One region of the Streptomyces sp. SID5464 genome, then DNA from elsewhere that is predicted to be linked to it. Evidence: riboswitches for the same ligand, from Rfam matches in the RefSeq annotation. Region 1 holds a riboswitch; the other holds the start of a gene.
The links. Region 1 has a riboswitch for glycine ahead of gcvT (glycine cleavage system aminomethyltransferase GcvT). Riboswitches for the same ligand answer to the same signal wherever they lie in the genome.

Region 1 (7,914 bases):
GAGGGCCCGCAGGTCGCCTTCCCACTGGGAGAGTTCGACGCCCACGAACATCACCGGGTCGGCGGTCTCGATCGCGGCGAGGCAGCGGCGGGCGGTGAGGACGACGCCGATCGCCTCGAACTCGGCGGAGGCGGCGGCGAGGAAGTCCACCGGGTCGTCCTGCCAGTCGGGCTCGAAGAGGCGGACCCGGCCGCCGCTCGCGGGGCCGTCCAAGGGGGTCCGGCCGGCCCGGCAGAGCTCGGCCACGGCGGGCGGCGGGAGCGGTATGCCGACCACACCGCCCGGGTTGACGGCTATTCCGGCGTGCGGCGGCAGGCCGCGGGCGAACTCCACGGCGGGCGCGATCGTGTACGACATGTGGGAGCCGACGACCTGGCGGAACTGCTCCTCGGAGCTGAACACCGGTACATACGCCTGGCCCTCGATCTCGATGCCGGGCAGATCCAGGGGGCCGCTCTGCGGGCCGCCGCCGTTCGGCAGGGGGACCCAGACGAAACTACGGCCGAGCACCTCGACGATCCGCCCGCCGGCCGCCGGCCCGGCGCCGAGGGAGGCCGAGAGCACCTCCTCCAGTTCGTTGCCGGGCCATCCGCCGTGCGGGTGGGTCTGCGTGTGCGCCGGGAAGTCCGCGGAGAAGTCCGCCGGGAAGTCCATCTGCCTACCGCCTGCCTGGAACCACTGCTGAGGCTCAAAAGGCTAACGGCTCACCGGCCCGCGGCGGTCAGCCCGTGAACCCGATCCGGCGCAGGGTGCCCGCCGCGTCCCGGTCGACGAGGATCGCCGAGCCGCAGCCCGCGGGCAGTTCGCCCCGCTCCACGGAGCGCAGCAGGCGGTTGGTCGCCGCGCGGTGGCGCAGGAACGCGTACCGCGAGACACCGCGGCCGCGGTCGCGCTGGCCGGCCAGGGCCTCCTCGGGGGTGACGTCGAGCATGAGCAGATGCAGGGTGCCGCCCCGGCGGCGGGCTTCGCGGGCCAGCCAGCGGCGGACCCAGGCCTGCGTGCCGCAGTCGTGCACGACGACGCCCTCGCCGGTGCGCAGGGCGCGGCGCAGCCCGGCGTAGTGGGCGAGGCGGACGAGCGGGCGGTAGAACCCGTACGGCAGGAAGCTCGGCATGCGGCTGTCCCAGCGGTCGCGGGTGTCCTGGGAGTCGATGCGCCGGCCCGGCACGGTGCGCCGCATCAGCGTGGACTTGCCGCTGCCGGGCAGACCCGTGACCACGACGAGGTCGCGGGGGCCGAAGAGCAGCGCGTGCGGGCCGCGGCCGGCGCGCTCGCGCAGATCGCGGACGACCGGCAGCGGGCCGCAGGCCGCGGCTGCCGGAGCGGCCGGCTGCTCGGGCAGCGCGATGCCCGACGTCGTGGCGTAGGCGGTGGTCCTGTTCACCGTGATCGTCCTCCCCTGGGGCCAGGTACGGAGTCCCATCCCCGCCGAGTGTAAAGAGAAGGTAATGCCCGATGTCTCTGGTTTTAGTCCTCTTCCCGCAACAGGCCTGCTACAGGGTGGTCCCCCTGCCACCCGGCGACGATGCGTGCAATGATGTGCGCGCCAACTGCATACCGGCCGTTTGAATCCGCGCGGGAGAGTCCCCAGCACCGTCCGACGCTGGGGCGCCGAAGGAGCAAGTCCCTCCCTTGAATCTCTCAGGCCCCGTTACCGCGCGGGCGAGGCACATCTGAAAAGCGGGCCGCACCCTTCTCTCGCAGCTTCGGGAAGTGGCGTGGCTCCACCCAAGGTGCAAGCCGTGTCCCCTGTGGTCATGGCGAACCTCTCAGGTTCCGATGACAGATGGGGAGGAACGACCTCGCCCGTCATGCCCTTGGAGACGACCGCCCGATGAGCAGTACGCCACTGCGCCACACCGCGCTCGATGCCCTGCATCGTTCGCTCGGCGCGACGATGACCGACTTCGCCGGCTGGGACATGCCCCTGCGCTACGGCTCCGAGCGCGACGAGCACAACGCCGTGCGCACGAAGGCCGGGCTCTTCGACCTCTCCCACATGGGGGAGATCACCGTCACCGGCCCGCAGGCCGCCGCCCTCCTCGACTTCGCCCTGGTGGGCAACATCGGCGGCGTGAAGCCGGGCCGCGCCCGCTACACCATGATCTGCCGGGCCGACGGCGGCATCCTCGACGACCTGATCGTCTATCGCCTGGGCGAGACCGAGTACATGGTCGTCGCCAACGCCTCCAACGCCCAGGTCGTCCTGGACGCGCTCAGCGAGCGCGCCGCCGGCTTCGACGCCGAGGTGCGCGACGACCGGGACGCCTACGCGCTGATCGCCGTACAGGGGCCGGAGTCCCCCGGCATCCTGAAGTCCCTCACGGACGCCGACCTCGACGGCCTGAAGTACTACGCCGGGCTGCCCGGTACGGTCGCGGGCGTCCCGGCGCTGATCGCCCGGACCGGGTACACCGGCGAGGACGGCTTCGAGCTGTTCGTGAAGCCGGAGCACGCGGTCGAGCTGTGGCAGGCGCTGACCAAGGCGGGCGAGGGCGTCGGGCTGGTCCCCTGCGGGCTGTCCTGCCGGGACACGCTGCGGCTGGAGGCCGGCATGCCGCTGTACGGGCACGAGCTGTCGACCTCCCTCACCCCCTTCGACGCGGGCCTCGGACGGGTGGTGAAGTTCGAGAAGGAAGGCGACTTCGTGGGCCGCGCGGCCCTGCGTGAGGCCGCGGAGCACGCGAACCACGAGCCGCCGCGCGTCCTGGTCGGCCTGATCGCCGAAGGCCGCCGGGTCCCCCGCGCCGGGTACGCCGTCGTCGCCGAGGGCAAGGTGATCGGCGAGGTCACCTCCGGGGCCCCCTCCCCCACGCTGGGCAAGCCGATCGCGATGGCCTACGTCGACGCCATGTACTCCACGCCGGGCACGGCCGGTGTCGGTGTGGACATCCGGGGCAGTCACGAGCCGTACGAGGTCGTGGCGCTGCCGTTCTACAAGCGTCAGAAGTAGACACTGGCCGGAGGGCCGCGGCACCGCCTCGTGCCCGTCGTCCCAGCTCACCAGCAGTCCCCCCTTCCACAGCACTCCCGCGCGTACAGGAGAATCCAGGCCATGAGCAACCCCCAGCAGCTGCGTTACAGCAAGGAGCACGAGTGGCTGTCGGCCGCCGAGGACGGCGTCTCGACGGTCGGCATCACGGAGCACGCGGCCAACGCGCTCGGCGATGTCGTGTTCGTCCAGCTTCCCGAGGTCGGCGACTCCGTGTCCGCCGGCGAGACCTGCGGCGAGCTGGAGTCGACCAAGTCGGTGTCCGACCTCTACTCCCCCGTGTCCGGTGAGGTCACCGAGGTCAACGAGGACGTGGTGAACGACCCGTCGCTGGTGAACTCGGCCCCCTTCGAGGGCGGCTGGCTGTTCAAGGTGCGGGTCACGGACGAGCCGGGCGACCTGCTCTCCGCCGACGAGTACACCGCGTTCTCCGCCGGCTGAGGAGTCGTAGCCGTATGTCCGTCCTGAACACACCCCTGCACGAGCTCGACCCGGCCGTGGCCGCCGCGGTCGACGCCGAGCTGCACCGGCAGCAGTCCACGCTGGAGATGATCGCCTCGGAGAACTTCGCTCCGGTCGCGGTCATGGAGGCGCAGGGCTCGGTCCTCACCAACAAGTACGCCGAGGGTTACCCGGGCCGCCGCTACTACGGCGGCTGCGAGCACGTCGACGTGGTCGAGCAGATCGCGATCGACCGCGTCAAGGAGCTGTTCGGCGCCGAGCACGCCAACGTCCAGCCGCACTCGGGCGCCCAGGCCAACGCCGCCGCGATGTTCGCGCTGCTCAAGCCGGGCGACACCATCATGGGTCTGGACCTCGCGCACGGCGGGCACCTGACCCACGGCATGAAGATCAACTTCTCCGGCAAGCTCTACGACGTCGTCGCCTACCACGTGGGCGAGGCCGGCCGGGTCGACATGGCCGAGGTCGAGCGGCTGGCGAAGGAGTCCAGGCCCAAGCTGATCGTCGCGGGCTGGTCGGCCTACCCGCGGCAGCTGGACTTCGCCGCGTTCCGCCGGATCGCGGACGAGGTCGGCGCGTACCTGATGGTCGACATGGCGCACTTCGCCGGGCTCGTCGCGGCGGGGCTGCACCCGAACCCGGTGCCGCACGCGCACGTGGTGACCACGACCACCCACAAGACGCTGGGCGGCCCGCGCGGCGGTGTGATCCTCTCCACGGCCGAGCTCACCAAGAAGATCAACTCCGCTGTCTTCCCCGGTCAGCAGGGCGGTCCGCTGGAGCACGTGATCGCGGCCAAGGCGGTCGCCTTCAAGGTCGCGGCCTCGGAGGACTTCAAGGAGCGCCAGCGCCGTACGCTGGAGGGTGCCCGCATCCTGGCCGAGCGTCTGGTGAAGGACGACGTCCGGGCCGTGGGTGTGGACGTCCTGTCCGGCGGCACGGACGTGCACCTGGTCCTGGTCGACCTGCGCCACTCGGAGCTGGACGGTCGGCAGGCCGAGGACCGCCTCCACGAGGTGGGCATCACGGTCAACCGGAACGCGATCCCGAACGACCCGCGCCCGCCGATGGTGACGTCGGGTCTGCGGATCGGCACGCCGGCCCTGGCGACCCGGGGCTTCGACGCCGAGGACTTCGCGGAGGTCGCGGACGTCATCGCCGAGGCGCTGAAGCCGTCCTACGACGCCGAGGCGCTCAAGGCCCGGGTGAAGGCCCTGGCCGACAAGCACCCGCTGTACCCGGGTCCGCACACGGGTTCGCACTCATAACGAAGAAACCTTTCAGGGTGCCCCGTTCCGCGTGGGCGGGGCGCCCTGCCCCCTCGCACCACCCCCGTAGTCAGGAGTCCCCGTGGCCATCTCGGTCTTCGACCTGTTCTCGATCGGCATCGGCCCGTCCAGCTCCCACACCGTGGGTCCGATGCGCGCGGCCCGGATGTTCGCCCGGCGGCTGCGCAACGAGGAACTGCTCGCCCCGACCGCGAAGGTCCGCGCCGAGCTGTACGGCTCCCTCGGCGCCACCGGCCACGGCCACGGCACGCCCAAGGCGGTGCTGCTCGGCCTGGAGGGCGACTCGCCGCGCACGGTGGACGTGGAGACGGCCGACGAACGGGTGGAGACGATCAAGGCCGCCGGCCGGCTGAGGCTGCTGGGCGAGCACGAGATCGCGTTCTCCTACGACGACGACATGGTCCTGCACCGTCGCAAGGCCCTGCCGTACCACGCGAACGGCATGACCCTGTGGGCGTACGACTCCTCGGGCGCGGAGCTGCTGACGAAGACGTACTACTCGGTCGGCGGCGGCTTCGTCGTCGACGAGGAAGCGGTCGGCGCCGACCGCATCAAGCTCGACGACACCGTGCTGAAGTACCCCTTCCGCACGGGCGACGAGCTGCTGCGCATGGCCCAGGAGACCGGCCTGTCCATCTCGGCGCTGATGCTGGAGAACGAGCGCGCCTGGCGCACCGAGGAGGAGATCCGCGCCGGTCTGCTGGAGATCTGGCGGGTGATGGAGGCGTGCGTGGCACGCGGCATGTCCCGCGAGGGCATCCTGCCGGGCGGTCTGAAGGTACGCCGCAGGGCCGCGAACACCGCCCGCAAACTGCGCTCCGAGGGCGACCCGAAGGCCCTCGCCATGGAGTGGATCACCCTCTACGCGATGGCGGTCAACGAGGAGAACGCGGCCGGGGGCAGGGTCGTCACGGCGCCGACGAACGGCGCGGCCGGCATCATCCCGGCCGTCCTGCACTACTACGTCAACTTCGTGCCGGGCGCCGACGAGGAGGGCGTGGTCCGCTTCCTGCTCGCCGCGGGCGCGATCGGCATGCTCTTCAAGGAGAACGCGTCCATCTCCGGCGCCGAGGTCGGCTGCCAGGGCGAGGTCGGCTCGGCCTGCTCGATGGCGGCGGGCGCGCTGGCCGAGGTCCTCGGCGGTTCTCCGGAACAGGTCGAGAACGCCGCCGAGATCGGCATGGAGCACAACCTCGGCCTCACCTGCGACCCGGTCGGCGGCCTGGTCCAGATCCCGTGCATCGAGCGCAACGGCATGGCCGCGGTGAAGGCCGTCACGGCCGCGCGCATGGCGATGCGGGGCGACGGCTCCCACAAGGTGTCCCTGGACAAGGTCATCAAGACGATGAAGGACACCGGCGCGGACATGTCGGTGAAGTACAAGGAGACGGCCCGGGGCGGGCTGGCGGTGAACATCATCGAGTGCTGAAGTCGCTGGTTCCCGCCGGAACCCCTGTGCGACGTTTTTTCGAGTGTCCGTCAGGTGGTCGGATCAGACGTCACCGCTCACGGTGACGCACCCCGCCGCCCGTCGAAGTTGACATTCCCACGTCAGTGCGGAAGAGGCCGTGTCATGGTGGTGAACACAACTCCCCTCCCCCCACCAGCACTTCAGGGAGCCTCCCATGCTGCGCGGCATCGACGTGAGCGCCTACCAGTCCTCCTCCTACGACACCGACGGCCTGTCCTTCGTCTTCGTCAAGGCGACCGAGGGTCGTTCCTACGTCAACCCCAGACTCGCCGCCCAGACGAGACGCGCCCGGGACCACGGGCTGGTCGTCGGCTTCTACCACTTCCTCTGGCCCGGCAACCTCGGCGCCCAGGCCGAGTACTTCGTCAGCAAGGCCCCGGACCGGCCGGGGGACATCCTCGCCGTCGACTGGGAGACGACCAGTGACGGAACGCACGCGAGCAACGCGGAGAAGGACCTGTTCATCCGGAAGCTGAAGGATCTCCGGCCGGACAACCAGGTCGTCCTCTACGCCAACCGCGACTTCTGGCTCAACGTCGACACGACCTCCTACGCGGGCGACGGCCTGTGGATCGCCGACTACGTCAGCGCGGGCAAGCCCCGCATCAAGGCGAAGTGGCGCTTCCACCAGTACACGGACGACCCGCTGGACAAGAACGTGGCCGACTTCGCGAGCAAGGCGGCACTGCGGGAGTGGGCGGAGGACGCCTGATCGAGAACCGTGCGCGGGCCCCCGCGCCGCCCTGGTACCGCAGCATGCGCATCAGGGCCCGAGCGGGAACATACTTGCCTTTAGAGGTGAGACCTTGCCTTCAGAGGTGAGACCCATGGCGCCTGTGCGAGATGAATTCGACGCGTCTCCGCCCGCAGAACCGCGCGATCTCCTCGATGCGTCCCACGACGCGGTCGCGCTGGTGTCCACGGCCGGCCGGGTGATCGGCTGGACGCGGGGCGCCGAAGCGCTCCTCGGCCACTCCGGTGCGGAGGTGGTCGGGCGCCCCGCCGCGAACCTGCTGGCGATGCCCGGGGACCCGGTACGCGTGGCCCGTATCGCGGAGCGGTGCCGCGCGGGAATGGGCTGGAGCGGCCGGGTCTCGGTGTGGCGCCGCGACGGCGGCCCTGTCGAGGTCGGCCTGCGCGTGTCCGGGTCCTTTCACGTCGGCGAGGACGAGTGTTTTCTGATCTCGGCACGGGAGGAGCGGCAGCAGTGGACCATGGGCCAGTCCGTCCTCGACGGCTTCCTGACCCGCTCACCGGTCGGCATGGCGGTGATGGATCTGGACCTGCGCTACGTCTGGCTGAACGACACCCTGGAACGCTTCGGCGGCGTACCACGTGAGCAGCGCCTGGGACGCCGTCTGGGCGAGCTGCTTCCGGGACTGCAGGCGGAGACCCTCGAGGGCGTGATGCGCAAGGTGCTCACGACCGGCGTCCCGGTCACCGACTACGAGTACATGGGATGGAGTTGGGCGGACCCGCACCGTCAGCACGCCTACTCCACCTCGTTCTTCCCGTTGGTGGACGCCGGCGACTCCGTCACCGGGCTGTGTTACATGGTCATGGACGTCACCGAGCGCTGGAACGCCCGCCGGCTGCTGGCGCTGGTCAGCGAAGCCGGCACCAGCATCGGCAGGACGCTGGACGTGATGCGCACGGCGCAGGAACTCGCCGACTTCGCTGTTCCCCGCTTCGCCGACTTC
Region 2 (7,914 bases), on a different contig from region 1:
GAACGACCCGGCGGCGGCGATCGCCCTCAGCCTGGTACTGCTGGCGGTGTCCATCGCGGTACTGGCGGCCCTGCGCGACCGCTGGATGACGCCGTCGTGATGTCCGGGACCGACTGCCGGACGAGGGCCTGCCGGCACGGCCCGGAACCGGATGACGGCCCTCTGCCCCCCCTGACCACCTGGACGCGAACCTCATGACCGAGACGACCGACCGCGACGGCCCAACCCCCGGCCTCCGCACCGAGGGCCTCGACGCCCACCTCGTCGTCGACCGCGGCTCCTTCCGCCTCGATGTCGCCCTCACCGCCGCCCCCGGCGACGTCGTCGCGCTGCTCGGCCCCAACGGCGCCGGCAAGACCACCGCCCTGCGCGCCCTCGCCGGCCTCGCCCCGCTCACCTCGGGGCATCTGGTGCTGGAGGGTAGGCCGTTGGACCGTACGCCGCCCGAGTCCCGCCCGGTCGGCGTCGTCTTCCAGGACTACCTGCTCTTCCCGCACCTGACCGCCCTGGACAACGTCGCCTTCGGGCCGCGCTGCCGGGGCGCCGGCAGGGCCGAGGCCCGCGCCCAGGCCGCCGAGTGGCTGGACCGGATGGGCCTGGCCGACCACGCCGGCGCCAAGCCCCGCCGTCTGTCGGGCGGCCAGGCCCAGCGCGTGGCGCTGGCCCGTGCCCTGGCCACCCGGCCCCGGCTGCTGCTCCTGGACGAACCCCTCGCCGCGCTCGACGCCCGCACCCGCCTGGAGGTGCGCGCCCAGCTCCGTCGCCACCTCGCCGAGTTCGAGGCCGTGGCCGTCCTCGTCACGCACGACCCGCTGGACGCCATGGTGCTGGCCGACCGCCTGGTCGTCGTCGAGCACGGCCACGTCGTCCAGGAGGGCACGCCCTCCCACATCGCCCGCCACCCCCGCACGGACTACATCGCCCGGCTCGTCGGCCTCAACCTCTACCGAGGACGGGCCGAGGGCCACGCCGTCCGGCTCGACGCGGGCCCGGCCGTCACGACCACGGAAGAGCTCTCGGGCCCGGCCTTCGTGGCGTTCCCGCCCGGCGCCGTGACGCTGTACCGGGAGCGCCCCACCGGCTCCAGCGCCCGCAACCTGTGGCGCTGCGAGGTCGCCGGGCTGGAGACGCACGGCGACCAGATCCGCGCGGACCTCACCGGCGAACTCCCCCTGACCGCCGACCTCACCACGGTCGCCGCGGCCGAACTCGACCTGCATCCCGGCGCCGCGGTATGGGCGACGGTCAAGGCGACGCAGACGCACGCATACCCGGCATAAGGGGCTCGCCGGGCTACCGTGCACCCATGAGCCTGAGCATCCGCAACCAGCTTCCCGGCACCGTCACCGCCGTCACGCCGGGCGAGGCCATGGCGATCGTCAGGGTGCGCCTCACCGGCGGCCAGGCCCTCACCGCGGCGATCACCCGCGAGGCGGCGGACGACCTCGGTCTCACGCCGGGCACCGCCGTGCGCGCCCTGGTGAAGTCGACGGAGGTCTCGCTGGCCACCGCCCCCGTCGAGGGCCTTTCCATCCGCAACCGGCTCCCCGGCACGGTCAGAGGCATCGCCACCGGTGACGCGATGGCGTCCGTGCGGGTCACCGTCGAAGGCGGCGAACTGACCGCCGCGATCACCAGGGACGCCGCGGACGACCTCGGCCTGTCGGCCGGAACCCCCGTCGTCGCCCTGATCAAGTCGACCGAGGTGTCCCTCGCCGCCGAATGACGAGAGGGGCTCCGCGGTGCGGGGCCCCTCTCCTGCGCCCGGACGACCGGGCGGCCGATCAGTCCTCGTAGGCGTCCAGCGGCGGGCAGGAGCAGACCAGGTTCCGGTCGCCGAAGGCCTGGTCGATGCGGCGCACCGGCGGCCAGTACTTGTCGGCGGTCGAGACCCCGGCCGGGAAGACGGCCTCCTCACGGCTGTATGCGTGCTCCCACTCGCCGGCGAGGGTCCCGGCGGTGTGCGGGGCACCCCGCAGGGGGTTGTCGTCCGCGGGCCACTCGCCGGAGCCGACCTTCTCGATCTCCGCACGGATGGCGATCATCGCCTCGCAGAACCGGTCCAGCTCGGTCAGGTCCTCCGACTCGGTCGGCTCGATCATCAGCGTCCCGGCCACCGGGAACGACATCGTCGGCGCGTGGAAGCCGTAGTCGATCAGCCGCTTGGCGACGTCGTCGACGCTCACCCCGGTCGCCTTGGTCAGCGGGCGCAGGTCGATGATGCACTCGTGCGCGACGAGCCCGCCGGGGCCGGTGTAGAGCACCGGGTAGTGCGGCTCCAGGCGCTTGGCGATGTAGTTGGCACTGAGCACCGCGACCTGCGTGGCCCGCTTCAGCCCCTCGCCGCCCATGAGCCGGACGTACGCCCAGGAGATCGGCAGGATGCCGGCGGAGCCCCACGGCGCCGCGGAGATGGGACCGACACCCGTGTGAGGGCCCGCCTCGGGCTGGAGCGGGTGGTTCGGCAGGTACGGCGCGAGGTGCTCACGCACCGCCACCGGACCGACACCGGGGCCGCCACCGCCGTGCGGGATGCAGAAGGTCTTGTGCAGGTTCAGGTGCGAGACGTCCCCGCCGAAGTGCCCCGGCTTGGCGAGTCCGACGAGCGCGTTGAGGTTGGCCCCGTCGACGTAGACCTGCCCGCCCGCCTCGTGCACCTGGGCGCAGATCTCGGAGACGTGCTCCTCGAACACGCCGTGCGTGGACGGGTACGTGATCATCAGCACCGCCAGCTCGTCGCGGTACTGCTCGATCTTCGCCCGCAGGTCCTCGACGTCGATCTCGCCGTCCTCGGCGGTCTTCACGACGACGACCTTCATGCCCGCCATCACCGCGCTCGCGGCGTTGGTCCCGTGCGCGGACGAGGGAATCAGGCACACGGTGCGCTGCTCGTCCCCGTTGGCCCGGTGGTACCCGCGTACGGCGAGCAGACCGGCCAGCTCGCCCTGCGACCCGGCGTTCGGCTGGAGGGACACCTTGTCGTACCCGGTGACCTCGGCGAGACGGTCCTCCAGCTCACGGATGAGCGTGAGGTAGCCGCCGGCCTGCTCGGCGGGCGCGAAGGGGTGCAGCTGCCCGAACTCGGGCCAGGTGACCGGCTCCATCTCCGTGGTCGCGTTGAGCTTCATGGTGCAGGAGCCCAGCGGGATCATGCCCCGGTCGAGCGCGTAGTCGCGGTCGGCCAGCCGGCGCAGGTAGCGCAGCATGGCGGTCTCGGAGCGGTGCTGGTGGAAGACGGGGTGCGTCAGGTACTCGTCGGTCCGCAGCAGGGCCTGCGGAAGCCCGTCCTCCGTGGCCGCGTCCAGCGCCTCGACGACGCCCTCGACCCCGAAGGCGGCCCATACGGCACGCAGCTGGGCCCGCGTGGTGGTCTCGTCGCAGGCGATCGAGACGTGGTCGGCGTCGACGAGCCGCAGGTTGACCCCGTTCTCCTGCGCGGCGGCCACGACGTCGGCGGCCCGGCCCGCGACGCGCACGGTCAGGGTGTCGAAGTAGGACCCGTGCACGACCTCGACCCCGCCGTTCGCGAGCCCGGCGGCGAGGACCGTGGCGTACCGGTGGGTGCGCCGCGCGATGCCCTTGAGGCCCTCCGGCCCGTGGTAGACGGCGTACATGCCGGCCATGACGGCGAGCAGCACCTGGGCGGTGCAGATGTTGCTGGTGGCCTTCTCGCGGCGGATGTGCTGCTCACGCGTCTGGAGCGCCAGCCGGTACGCCTTGTTCCCGTCGGCGTCCACGGACACGCCGACGAGCCGCCCGGGCAGGCTGCGCGCCATCTTGTCCTTGACCGCCATGTAACCGGCGTGCGGACCGCCGAAGCCCATCGGCACGCCGAAGCGCTGTGTCGTCCCGACGGCGATGTCCGCGCCGAGCTCACCGGGGGACTTCAGCAGCGTCAGGGCGAGCAGATCCGCGGCGACGGTGACGAGCGCCCCGAGCTCGTGCGCCTGGTCGACGACCGGCTTGATGTCCCGTACGGCCCCGGAGGCGCCCGGGTACTGGATCAGCACGCCGTTGATCTCGCGCTCGGCGATCTCGGCGGGAATGCCCTCGCCGAGGTCGGCGACGACGACCTCGACGCCGGTCGGCTCGGCCCGGGTCTGGATCACGGCGATGGTCTGCGGCAAGGCGTCCGCGTCGACCAGGAACAGGCCCTTCTTGTTCTTGCCGAGGCGCCGCGACAGCGCCATGGCCTCGGCGGCCGCGGTGCCCTCGTCGAGCAGGGAGGCACCGGAGGTGGGCAGTCCGGTGAGGTCGGCGACCATCGTCTGGAAGTTGAGCAGCGCCTCGAGCCGCCCCTGCGAGATCTCCGGCTGGTACGGCGTGTAGGCCGTGTACCAGGCCGGGTTCTCCATGACGTTGCGCATGATGACCGGCGGCGTGAACGTGCCGTAGTACCCGAGCCCGATCATGGAGCCGAGGACCTGGTTGCGGTCGGCGAGGGAGCGCAGCTCGGCGATCACCTCGGCCTCGCTGCGGGCGCCCGGCAGGTCCAGCGCCTCGGCGCTCTTGATCACGGCCGGGACAGCGGCGGCCGTGAGCTCGTCCAGCGAGCCGTAGCCGACCTGCGCGAGCATCTTGGCACAGGCCTCGTGGTCGGGGCCGATGTGGCGCTGCTCGAAGGGGACTGCCTCTTCGAGTTCGGAGAGCGGGATGCGATGGGCGGTCATTTGCGGAGGCCTCCTGGTCTGACACGACCTTCGAGGGGCACCACGGCACGGGTACCCGGACGGCCTCCCCCTCTGTCATCTCAACCTGAGAGCTTCACCGGATCGCCCGAAGGCCTCCGGCTTTCACCGTCGGTGAGAGCGGAAGCCGTCGACACCCGCCCTGCTTTCCAGAGTGACCTCGTCCGTGCGGTACGTGAGCCTGAGAGATTCCGGGGAGGATTTGCTCCTTCGGCGCCTCCGATGGTGTCTGGAGGACTCTCCCGCACGGGGTCAGCAGCCGCTGCCAGCGTACCAGCGAGGCTCACGGACGAACCTTCGAGTGGCCACCTCTCCGATTGTGCCGTTTTGTTGTGCTTACGGATGAGTTGCGACCCATGTGGAGGGCCCGTGCGAACCGATATCGATCCGCGCAACCTGATCGGCCGCAAGGCGTTCGACCGCAACGGAACCAGGATCGGCACGATCGACGAGGTCTACCTCGACGACGCCACCGGCGAGCCGGAATGGGCGGCCATACGGACCGGCCTGTTCAGCAGGGACGCTTTCGTCCCCCTCGAGCCCAGCGAACTGATCGACGGCGCCCTCCACGTGCCCTTCGACCGCGCCCTGATCAAGGACGCCCCCGACTTCGGCGTGGGCCGCCACCTCTCCCCGGAGCAAGAGCTGCAGCTCTACCACCACTACGGCCTCGACGTCACCGCGCCTCCCCCTCTCGCGGACCGCGACTTCGGCAAGTTGGCGGGCACGGACGAGACGGCCTGAAGCCCGGCAAGCCACCTATGGAGCAGCGGACCGCAGCCCCACGGCTCCGGCCCCACCTTCCGTCCCAGGGCTCTCCTCCGGTCTCGATAACACCAGGGGCAACGGATCAGCCGGCTCCAGGTCCGGATCGTCGACGCGGAAGGTCCGCACCCGCCCGGGCTCCGAGCCGGGCGTCTCGAACCGCACGGTGACCCGCCCCAGACCGCTGCCCTGCACCCACCCGTGCCCGAACAGGGTGTGCCGTACGTCGTGCCCGGCGGGCCACCGCCGCTCGGCGAGCGCCGGCTGCTCCTCGACCGGCGCCACGGCATCCTTCTCGACGGGCCCCTCCGTCTCCGCCCGCTCCCCCGCCGCCTGCGCGAAGAGATCCTCCTGCGTGTAGTCGGCGAGACCGCTGACGCCCACCCCGAGCAGCCGCACACCGCCCGTCGTGTCGACCGAGTCGAGCAGCCTGGCCGCCGCCTCCCGGATCACCCCGGGATCGTCCGTCGGTCCGCGCAGCGTCTCGGACCGGGTGAGCGTCGAGAAGTCGTACCGCCGCACCTTCAGCACGATGGTCCGCCCGGACAGCCCCGCCCCGCGCAGCCTCCGCACACACCGATCGGCCAGTCGCTGCACCTCTAGACCGACCCGCACCCGGTCGTGGATGTCCACGTCGTAGGTGTCCTCGACCGACACCGACTTCGCCTCCCGCTCCGCCACGACAGGCCGGTCGTCCCGCGCCAGCGCCATGGCGTAGAGCCCGTGCCCGTGCGCCTTGCCCAGCAGCCGGACCAGCTCGTCCTCCCCCGCCTCGGCGATCTCCTCGACCGTGGTGATCCCGGCCCGCCGCAGATGGTCACCGGTCGCCGGCCCGACCCCCGGCAACGTCCGCACCGACATCGGCCCCAGCATCGCCCGCTCGGTCCCCGGCTCGATCACCACCAGTCCGTCCGGCTTGGCCTGCTCCGAAGCGATCTTCGCGAGCATCTTGGAGGCGGCGAGCCCCACCGACCCCGTGAGCCCGGTGACGGCCCGTATGTCCGCGCGCAACCGCGTTCCGACCAGCCGCGCCGACTGCTCGTCCCAGGCCGCTCCACCGGCCTCCAGGTCCACGAACGCCTCGTCCAGGCTCAGCGGCTCCACCAGCGGCGACAACGCCCGCAGCAGCTCCATCACCCGCTCGCTGATCGCCTTGTAGAAACCGAAGCGCGGCACGAGATACGCGGCATGGGGCGCGAGCCGCCGGGCCTGCCCCATCGGCATCGCCGAATGCACACCGAAGACCCTGGCCTCGTACGACGCCGTGGCCACCACACCCCGCGGCCCGAGCCCGCCCACGACGACGGCCTTCCCGCGCAGACTCGGCTTGGACGCCTGCTCCACCGAGGCGAAGAAGGCATCCATGTCGAGATGCAGGATCGTGGGCGCGGTTCTCACATCTCCGATGCTGCCCTACGCCACTGACAACGCCCCCGCCAACGCACCTACGCCCCCGGGAGAAAGCGCTTGCAGCCCGGCGCGGAAACGTCCCGCCGGTAACAACCACGAAGCCACCGCCCTGCCGGACGACTCAGACGGCCCGGTTCCGCCGCCGCGCCAGCTCGTCCGCAGGGTTGGGCCCGACCAGGGTCTCGCCGGTGTCGATCCGCTCGCCGTGCAGCTGGGACAGCGCGCTCTCGACATCCCGCCACACCACACCGACGGCGATCCCGAAGACGCCCTGACCCCCTTGGAGCAGGGCATGGACCTCGTCCGGCGAGGTGCACTCGTAGACCGTCGCTCCGTCACTCATCAGCGTCATCCGCTCCAGGTCGCGGAAACCGCGTTCTCTGAGGTGCTGGACGGCCGTGCGGATGTTCTGGAGCGACACCCCGGTGTCGAGGAACCGCTTGACGATCTTCAGGACGACGACGTCCCGGAAGCTGTACAGCCGCTGCGTCCCCGACCCGTAGGCGGGGCGCACACTCGGCTCGACGAGGCCGGTGCGGGCCCAGTAGTCGAGCTGCCGGTAGGTGATACCGGCGGCCGCACAGGCGGTGGGGCCGCGATAGCCGATCTGCTCGGACGCCATGGACGTCGTCCCTCCGCTGCTCGGCACGGCCGTCGGTCGCTGCGGAACGTGATCAGCCACGCCGCCCGGTTGGGGGCGCCCCCCGCTCGGGCGGAGCCGTGAGCCCGGGGGAGGGTACGGACCGCTCGCCCTGAGACTGCGCTCGGGGCCACCCCCAGCCGTACCGTCGCCGCTGCTTCTCACGCCGACCTCCGTCCTTGACCTGCCTTCTCGACGGTAGGCAGTCACCCGGGGTGCGTCAACGATCGCCACACTCGCCACGCCGAGTGATAATCACCCTAAGAGTGGTTTCCCGTGCCCCACCGCGGGGAAAGGCTAGCCGAATGCCTCCGATACGGGCCGCGTGACGCTCTCACTCGCCTCCGGCACATGCGGGCATTTCACCCGTCACACACGGCGGGCGACCCTGCCGCGGACCACATCGTCCGC

Region 2: another riboswitch for glycine. It lies ahead of gcvP (aminomethyl-transferring glycine dehydrogenase); the one in region 1 lies ahead of gcvT (glycine cleavage system aminomethyltransferase GcvT).

The regions. Positions count from the first base shown of each region.
Region 1 is NZ_WWIQ01000077.1:53,406-61,319, reverse strand. It holds gene GTY47_RS39015 (enhanced serine sensitivity protein SseB) at 1-654, opposite strand, end outside; gene GTY47_RS39010 (AAA family ATPase) at 722-1,384, opposite strand; glycine riboswitch at 1,567-1,667, shown strand; gene gcvT (glycine cleavage system aminomethyltransferase GcvT) at 1,835-2,953, shown strand; gene gcvH (glycine cleavage system protein GcvH) at 3,056-3,433, shown strand; gene glyA (serine hydroxymethyltransferase) at 3,448-4,722, shown strand; gene GTY47_RS38990 (L-serine ammonia-lyase) at 4,805-6,172, shown strand; gene GTY47_RS38985 (glycoside hydrolase family 25 protein) at 6,369-6,926, shown strand; gene GTY47_RS38980 (SpoIIE family protein phosphatase) at 7,042-7,914, shown strand, end outside.
Region 2 is NZ_WWIQ01000075.1:233,023-240,936, forward strand. It holds gene modB (molybdate ABC transporter permease subunit) at 1-100, shown strand, start outside; gene GTY47_RS37405 (ABC transporter ATP-binding protein) at 195-1,280, shown strand; gene GTY47_RS37410 (TOBE domain-containing protein) at 1,307-1,726, shown strand; gene gcvP (aminomethyl-transferring glycine dehydrogenase) at 1,785-4,670, opposite strand; glycine riboswitch at 4,848-4,943, opposite strand; gene GTY47_RS37420 (PRC-barrel domain-containing protein) at 5,058-5,432, shown strand; gene GTY47_RS37425 (DNA polymerase IV) at 5,448-6,851, opposite strand; gene GTY47_RS37430 (MerR family transcriptional regulator) at 6,985-7,668, opposite strand.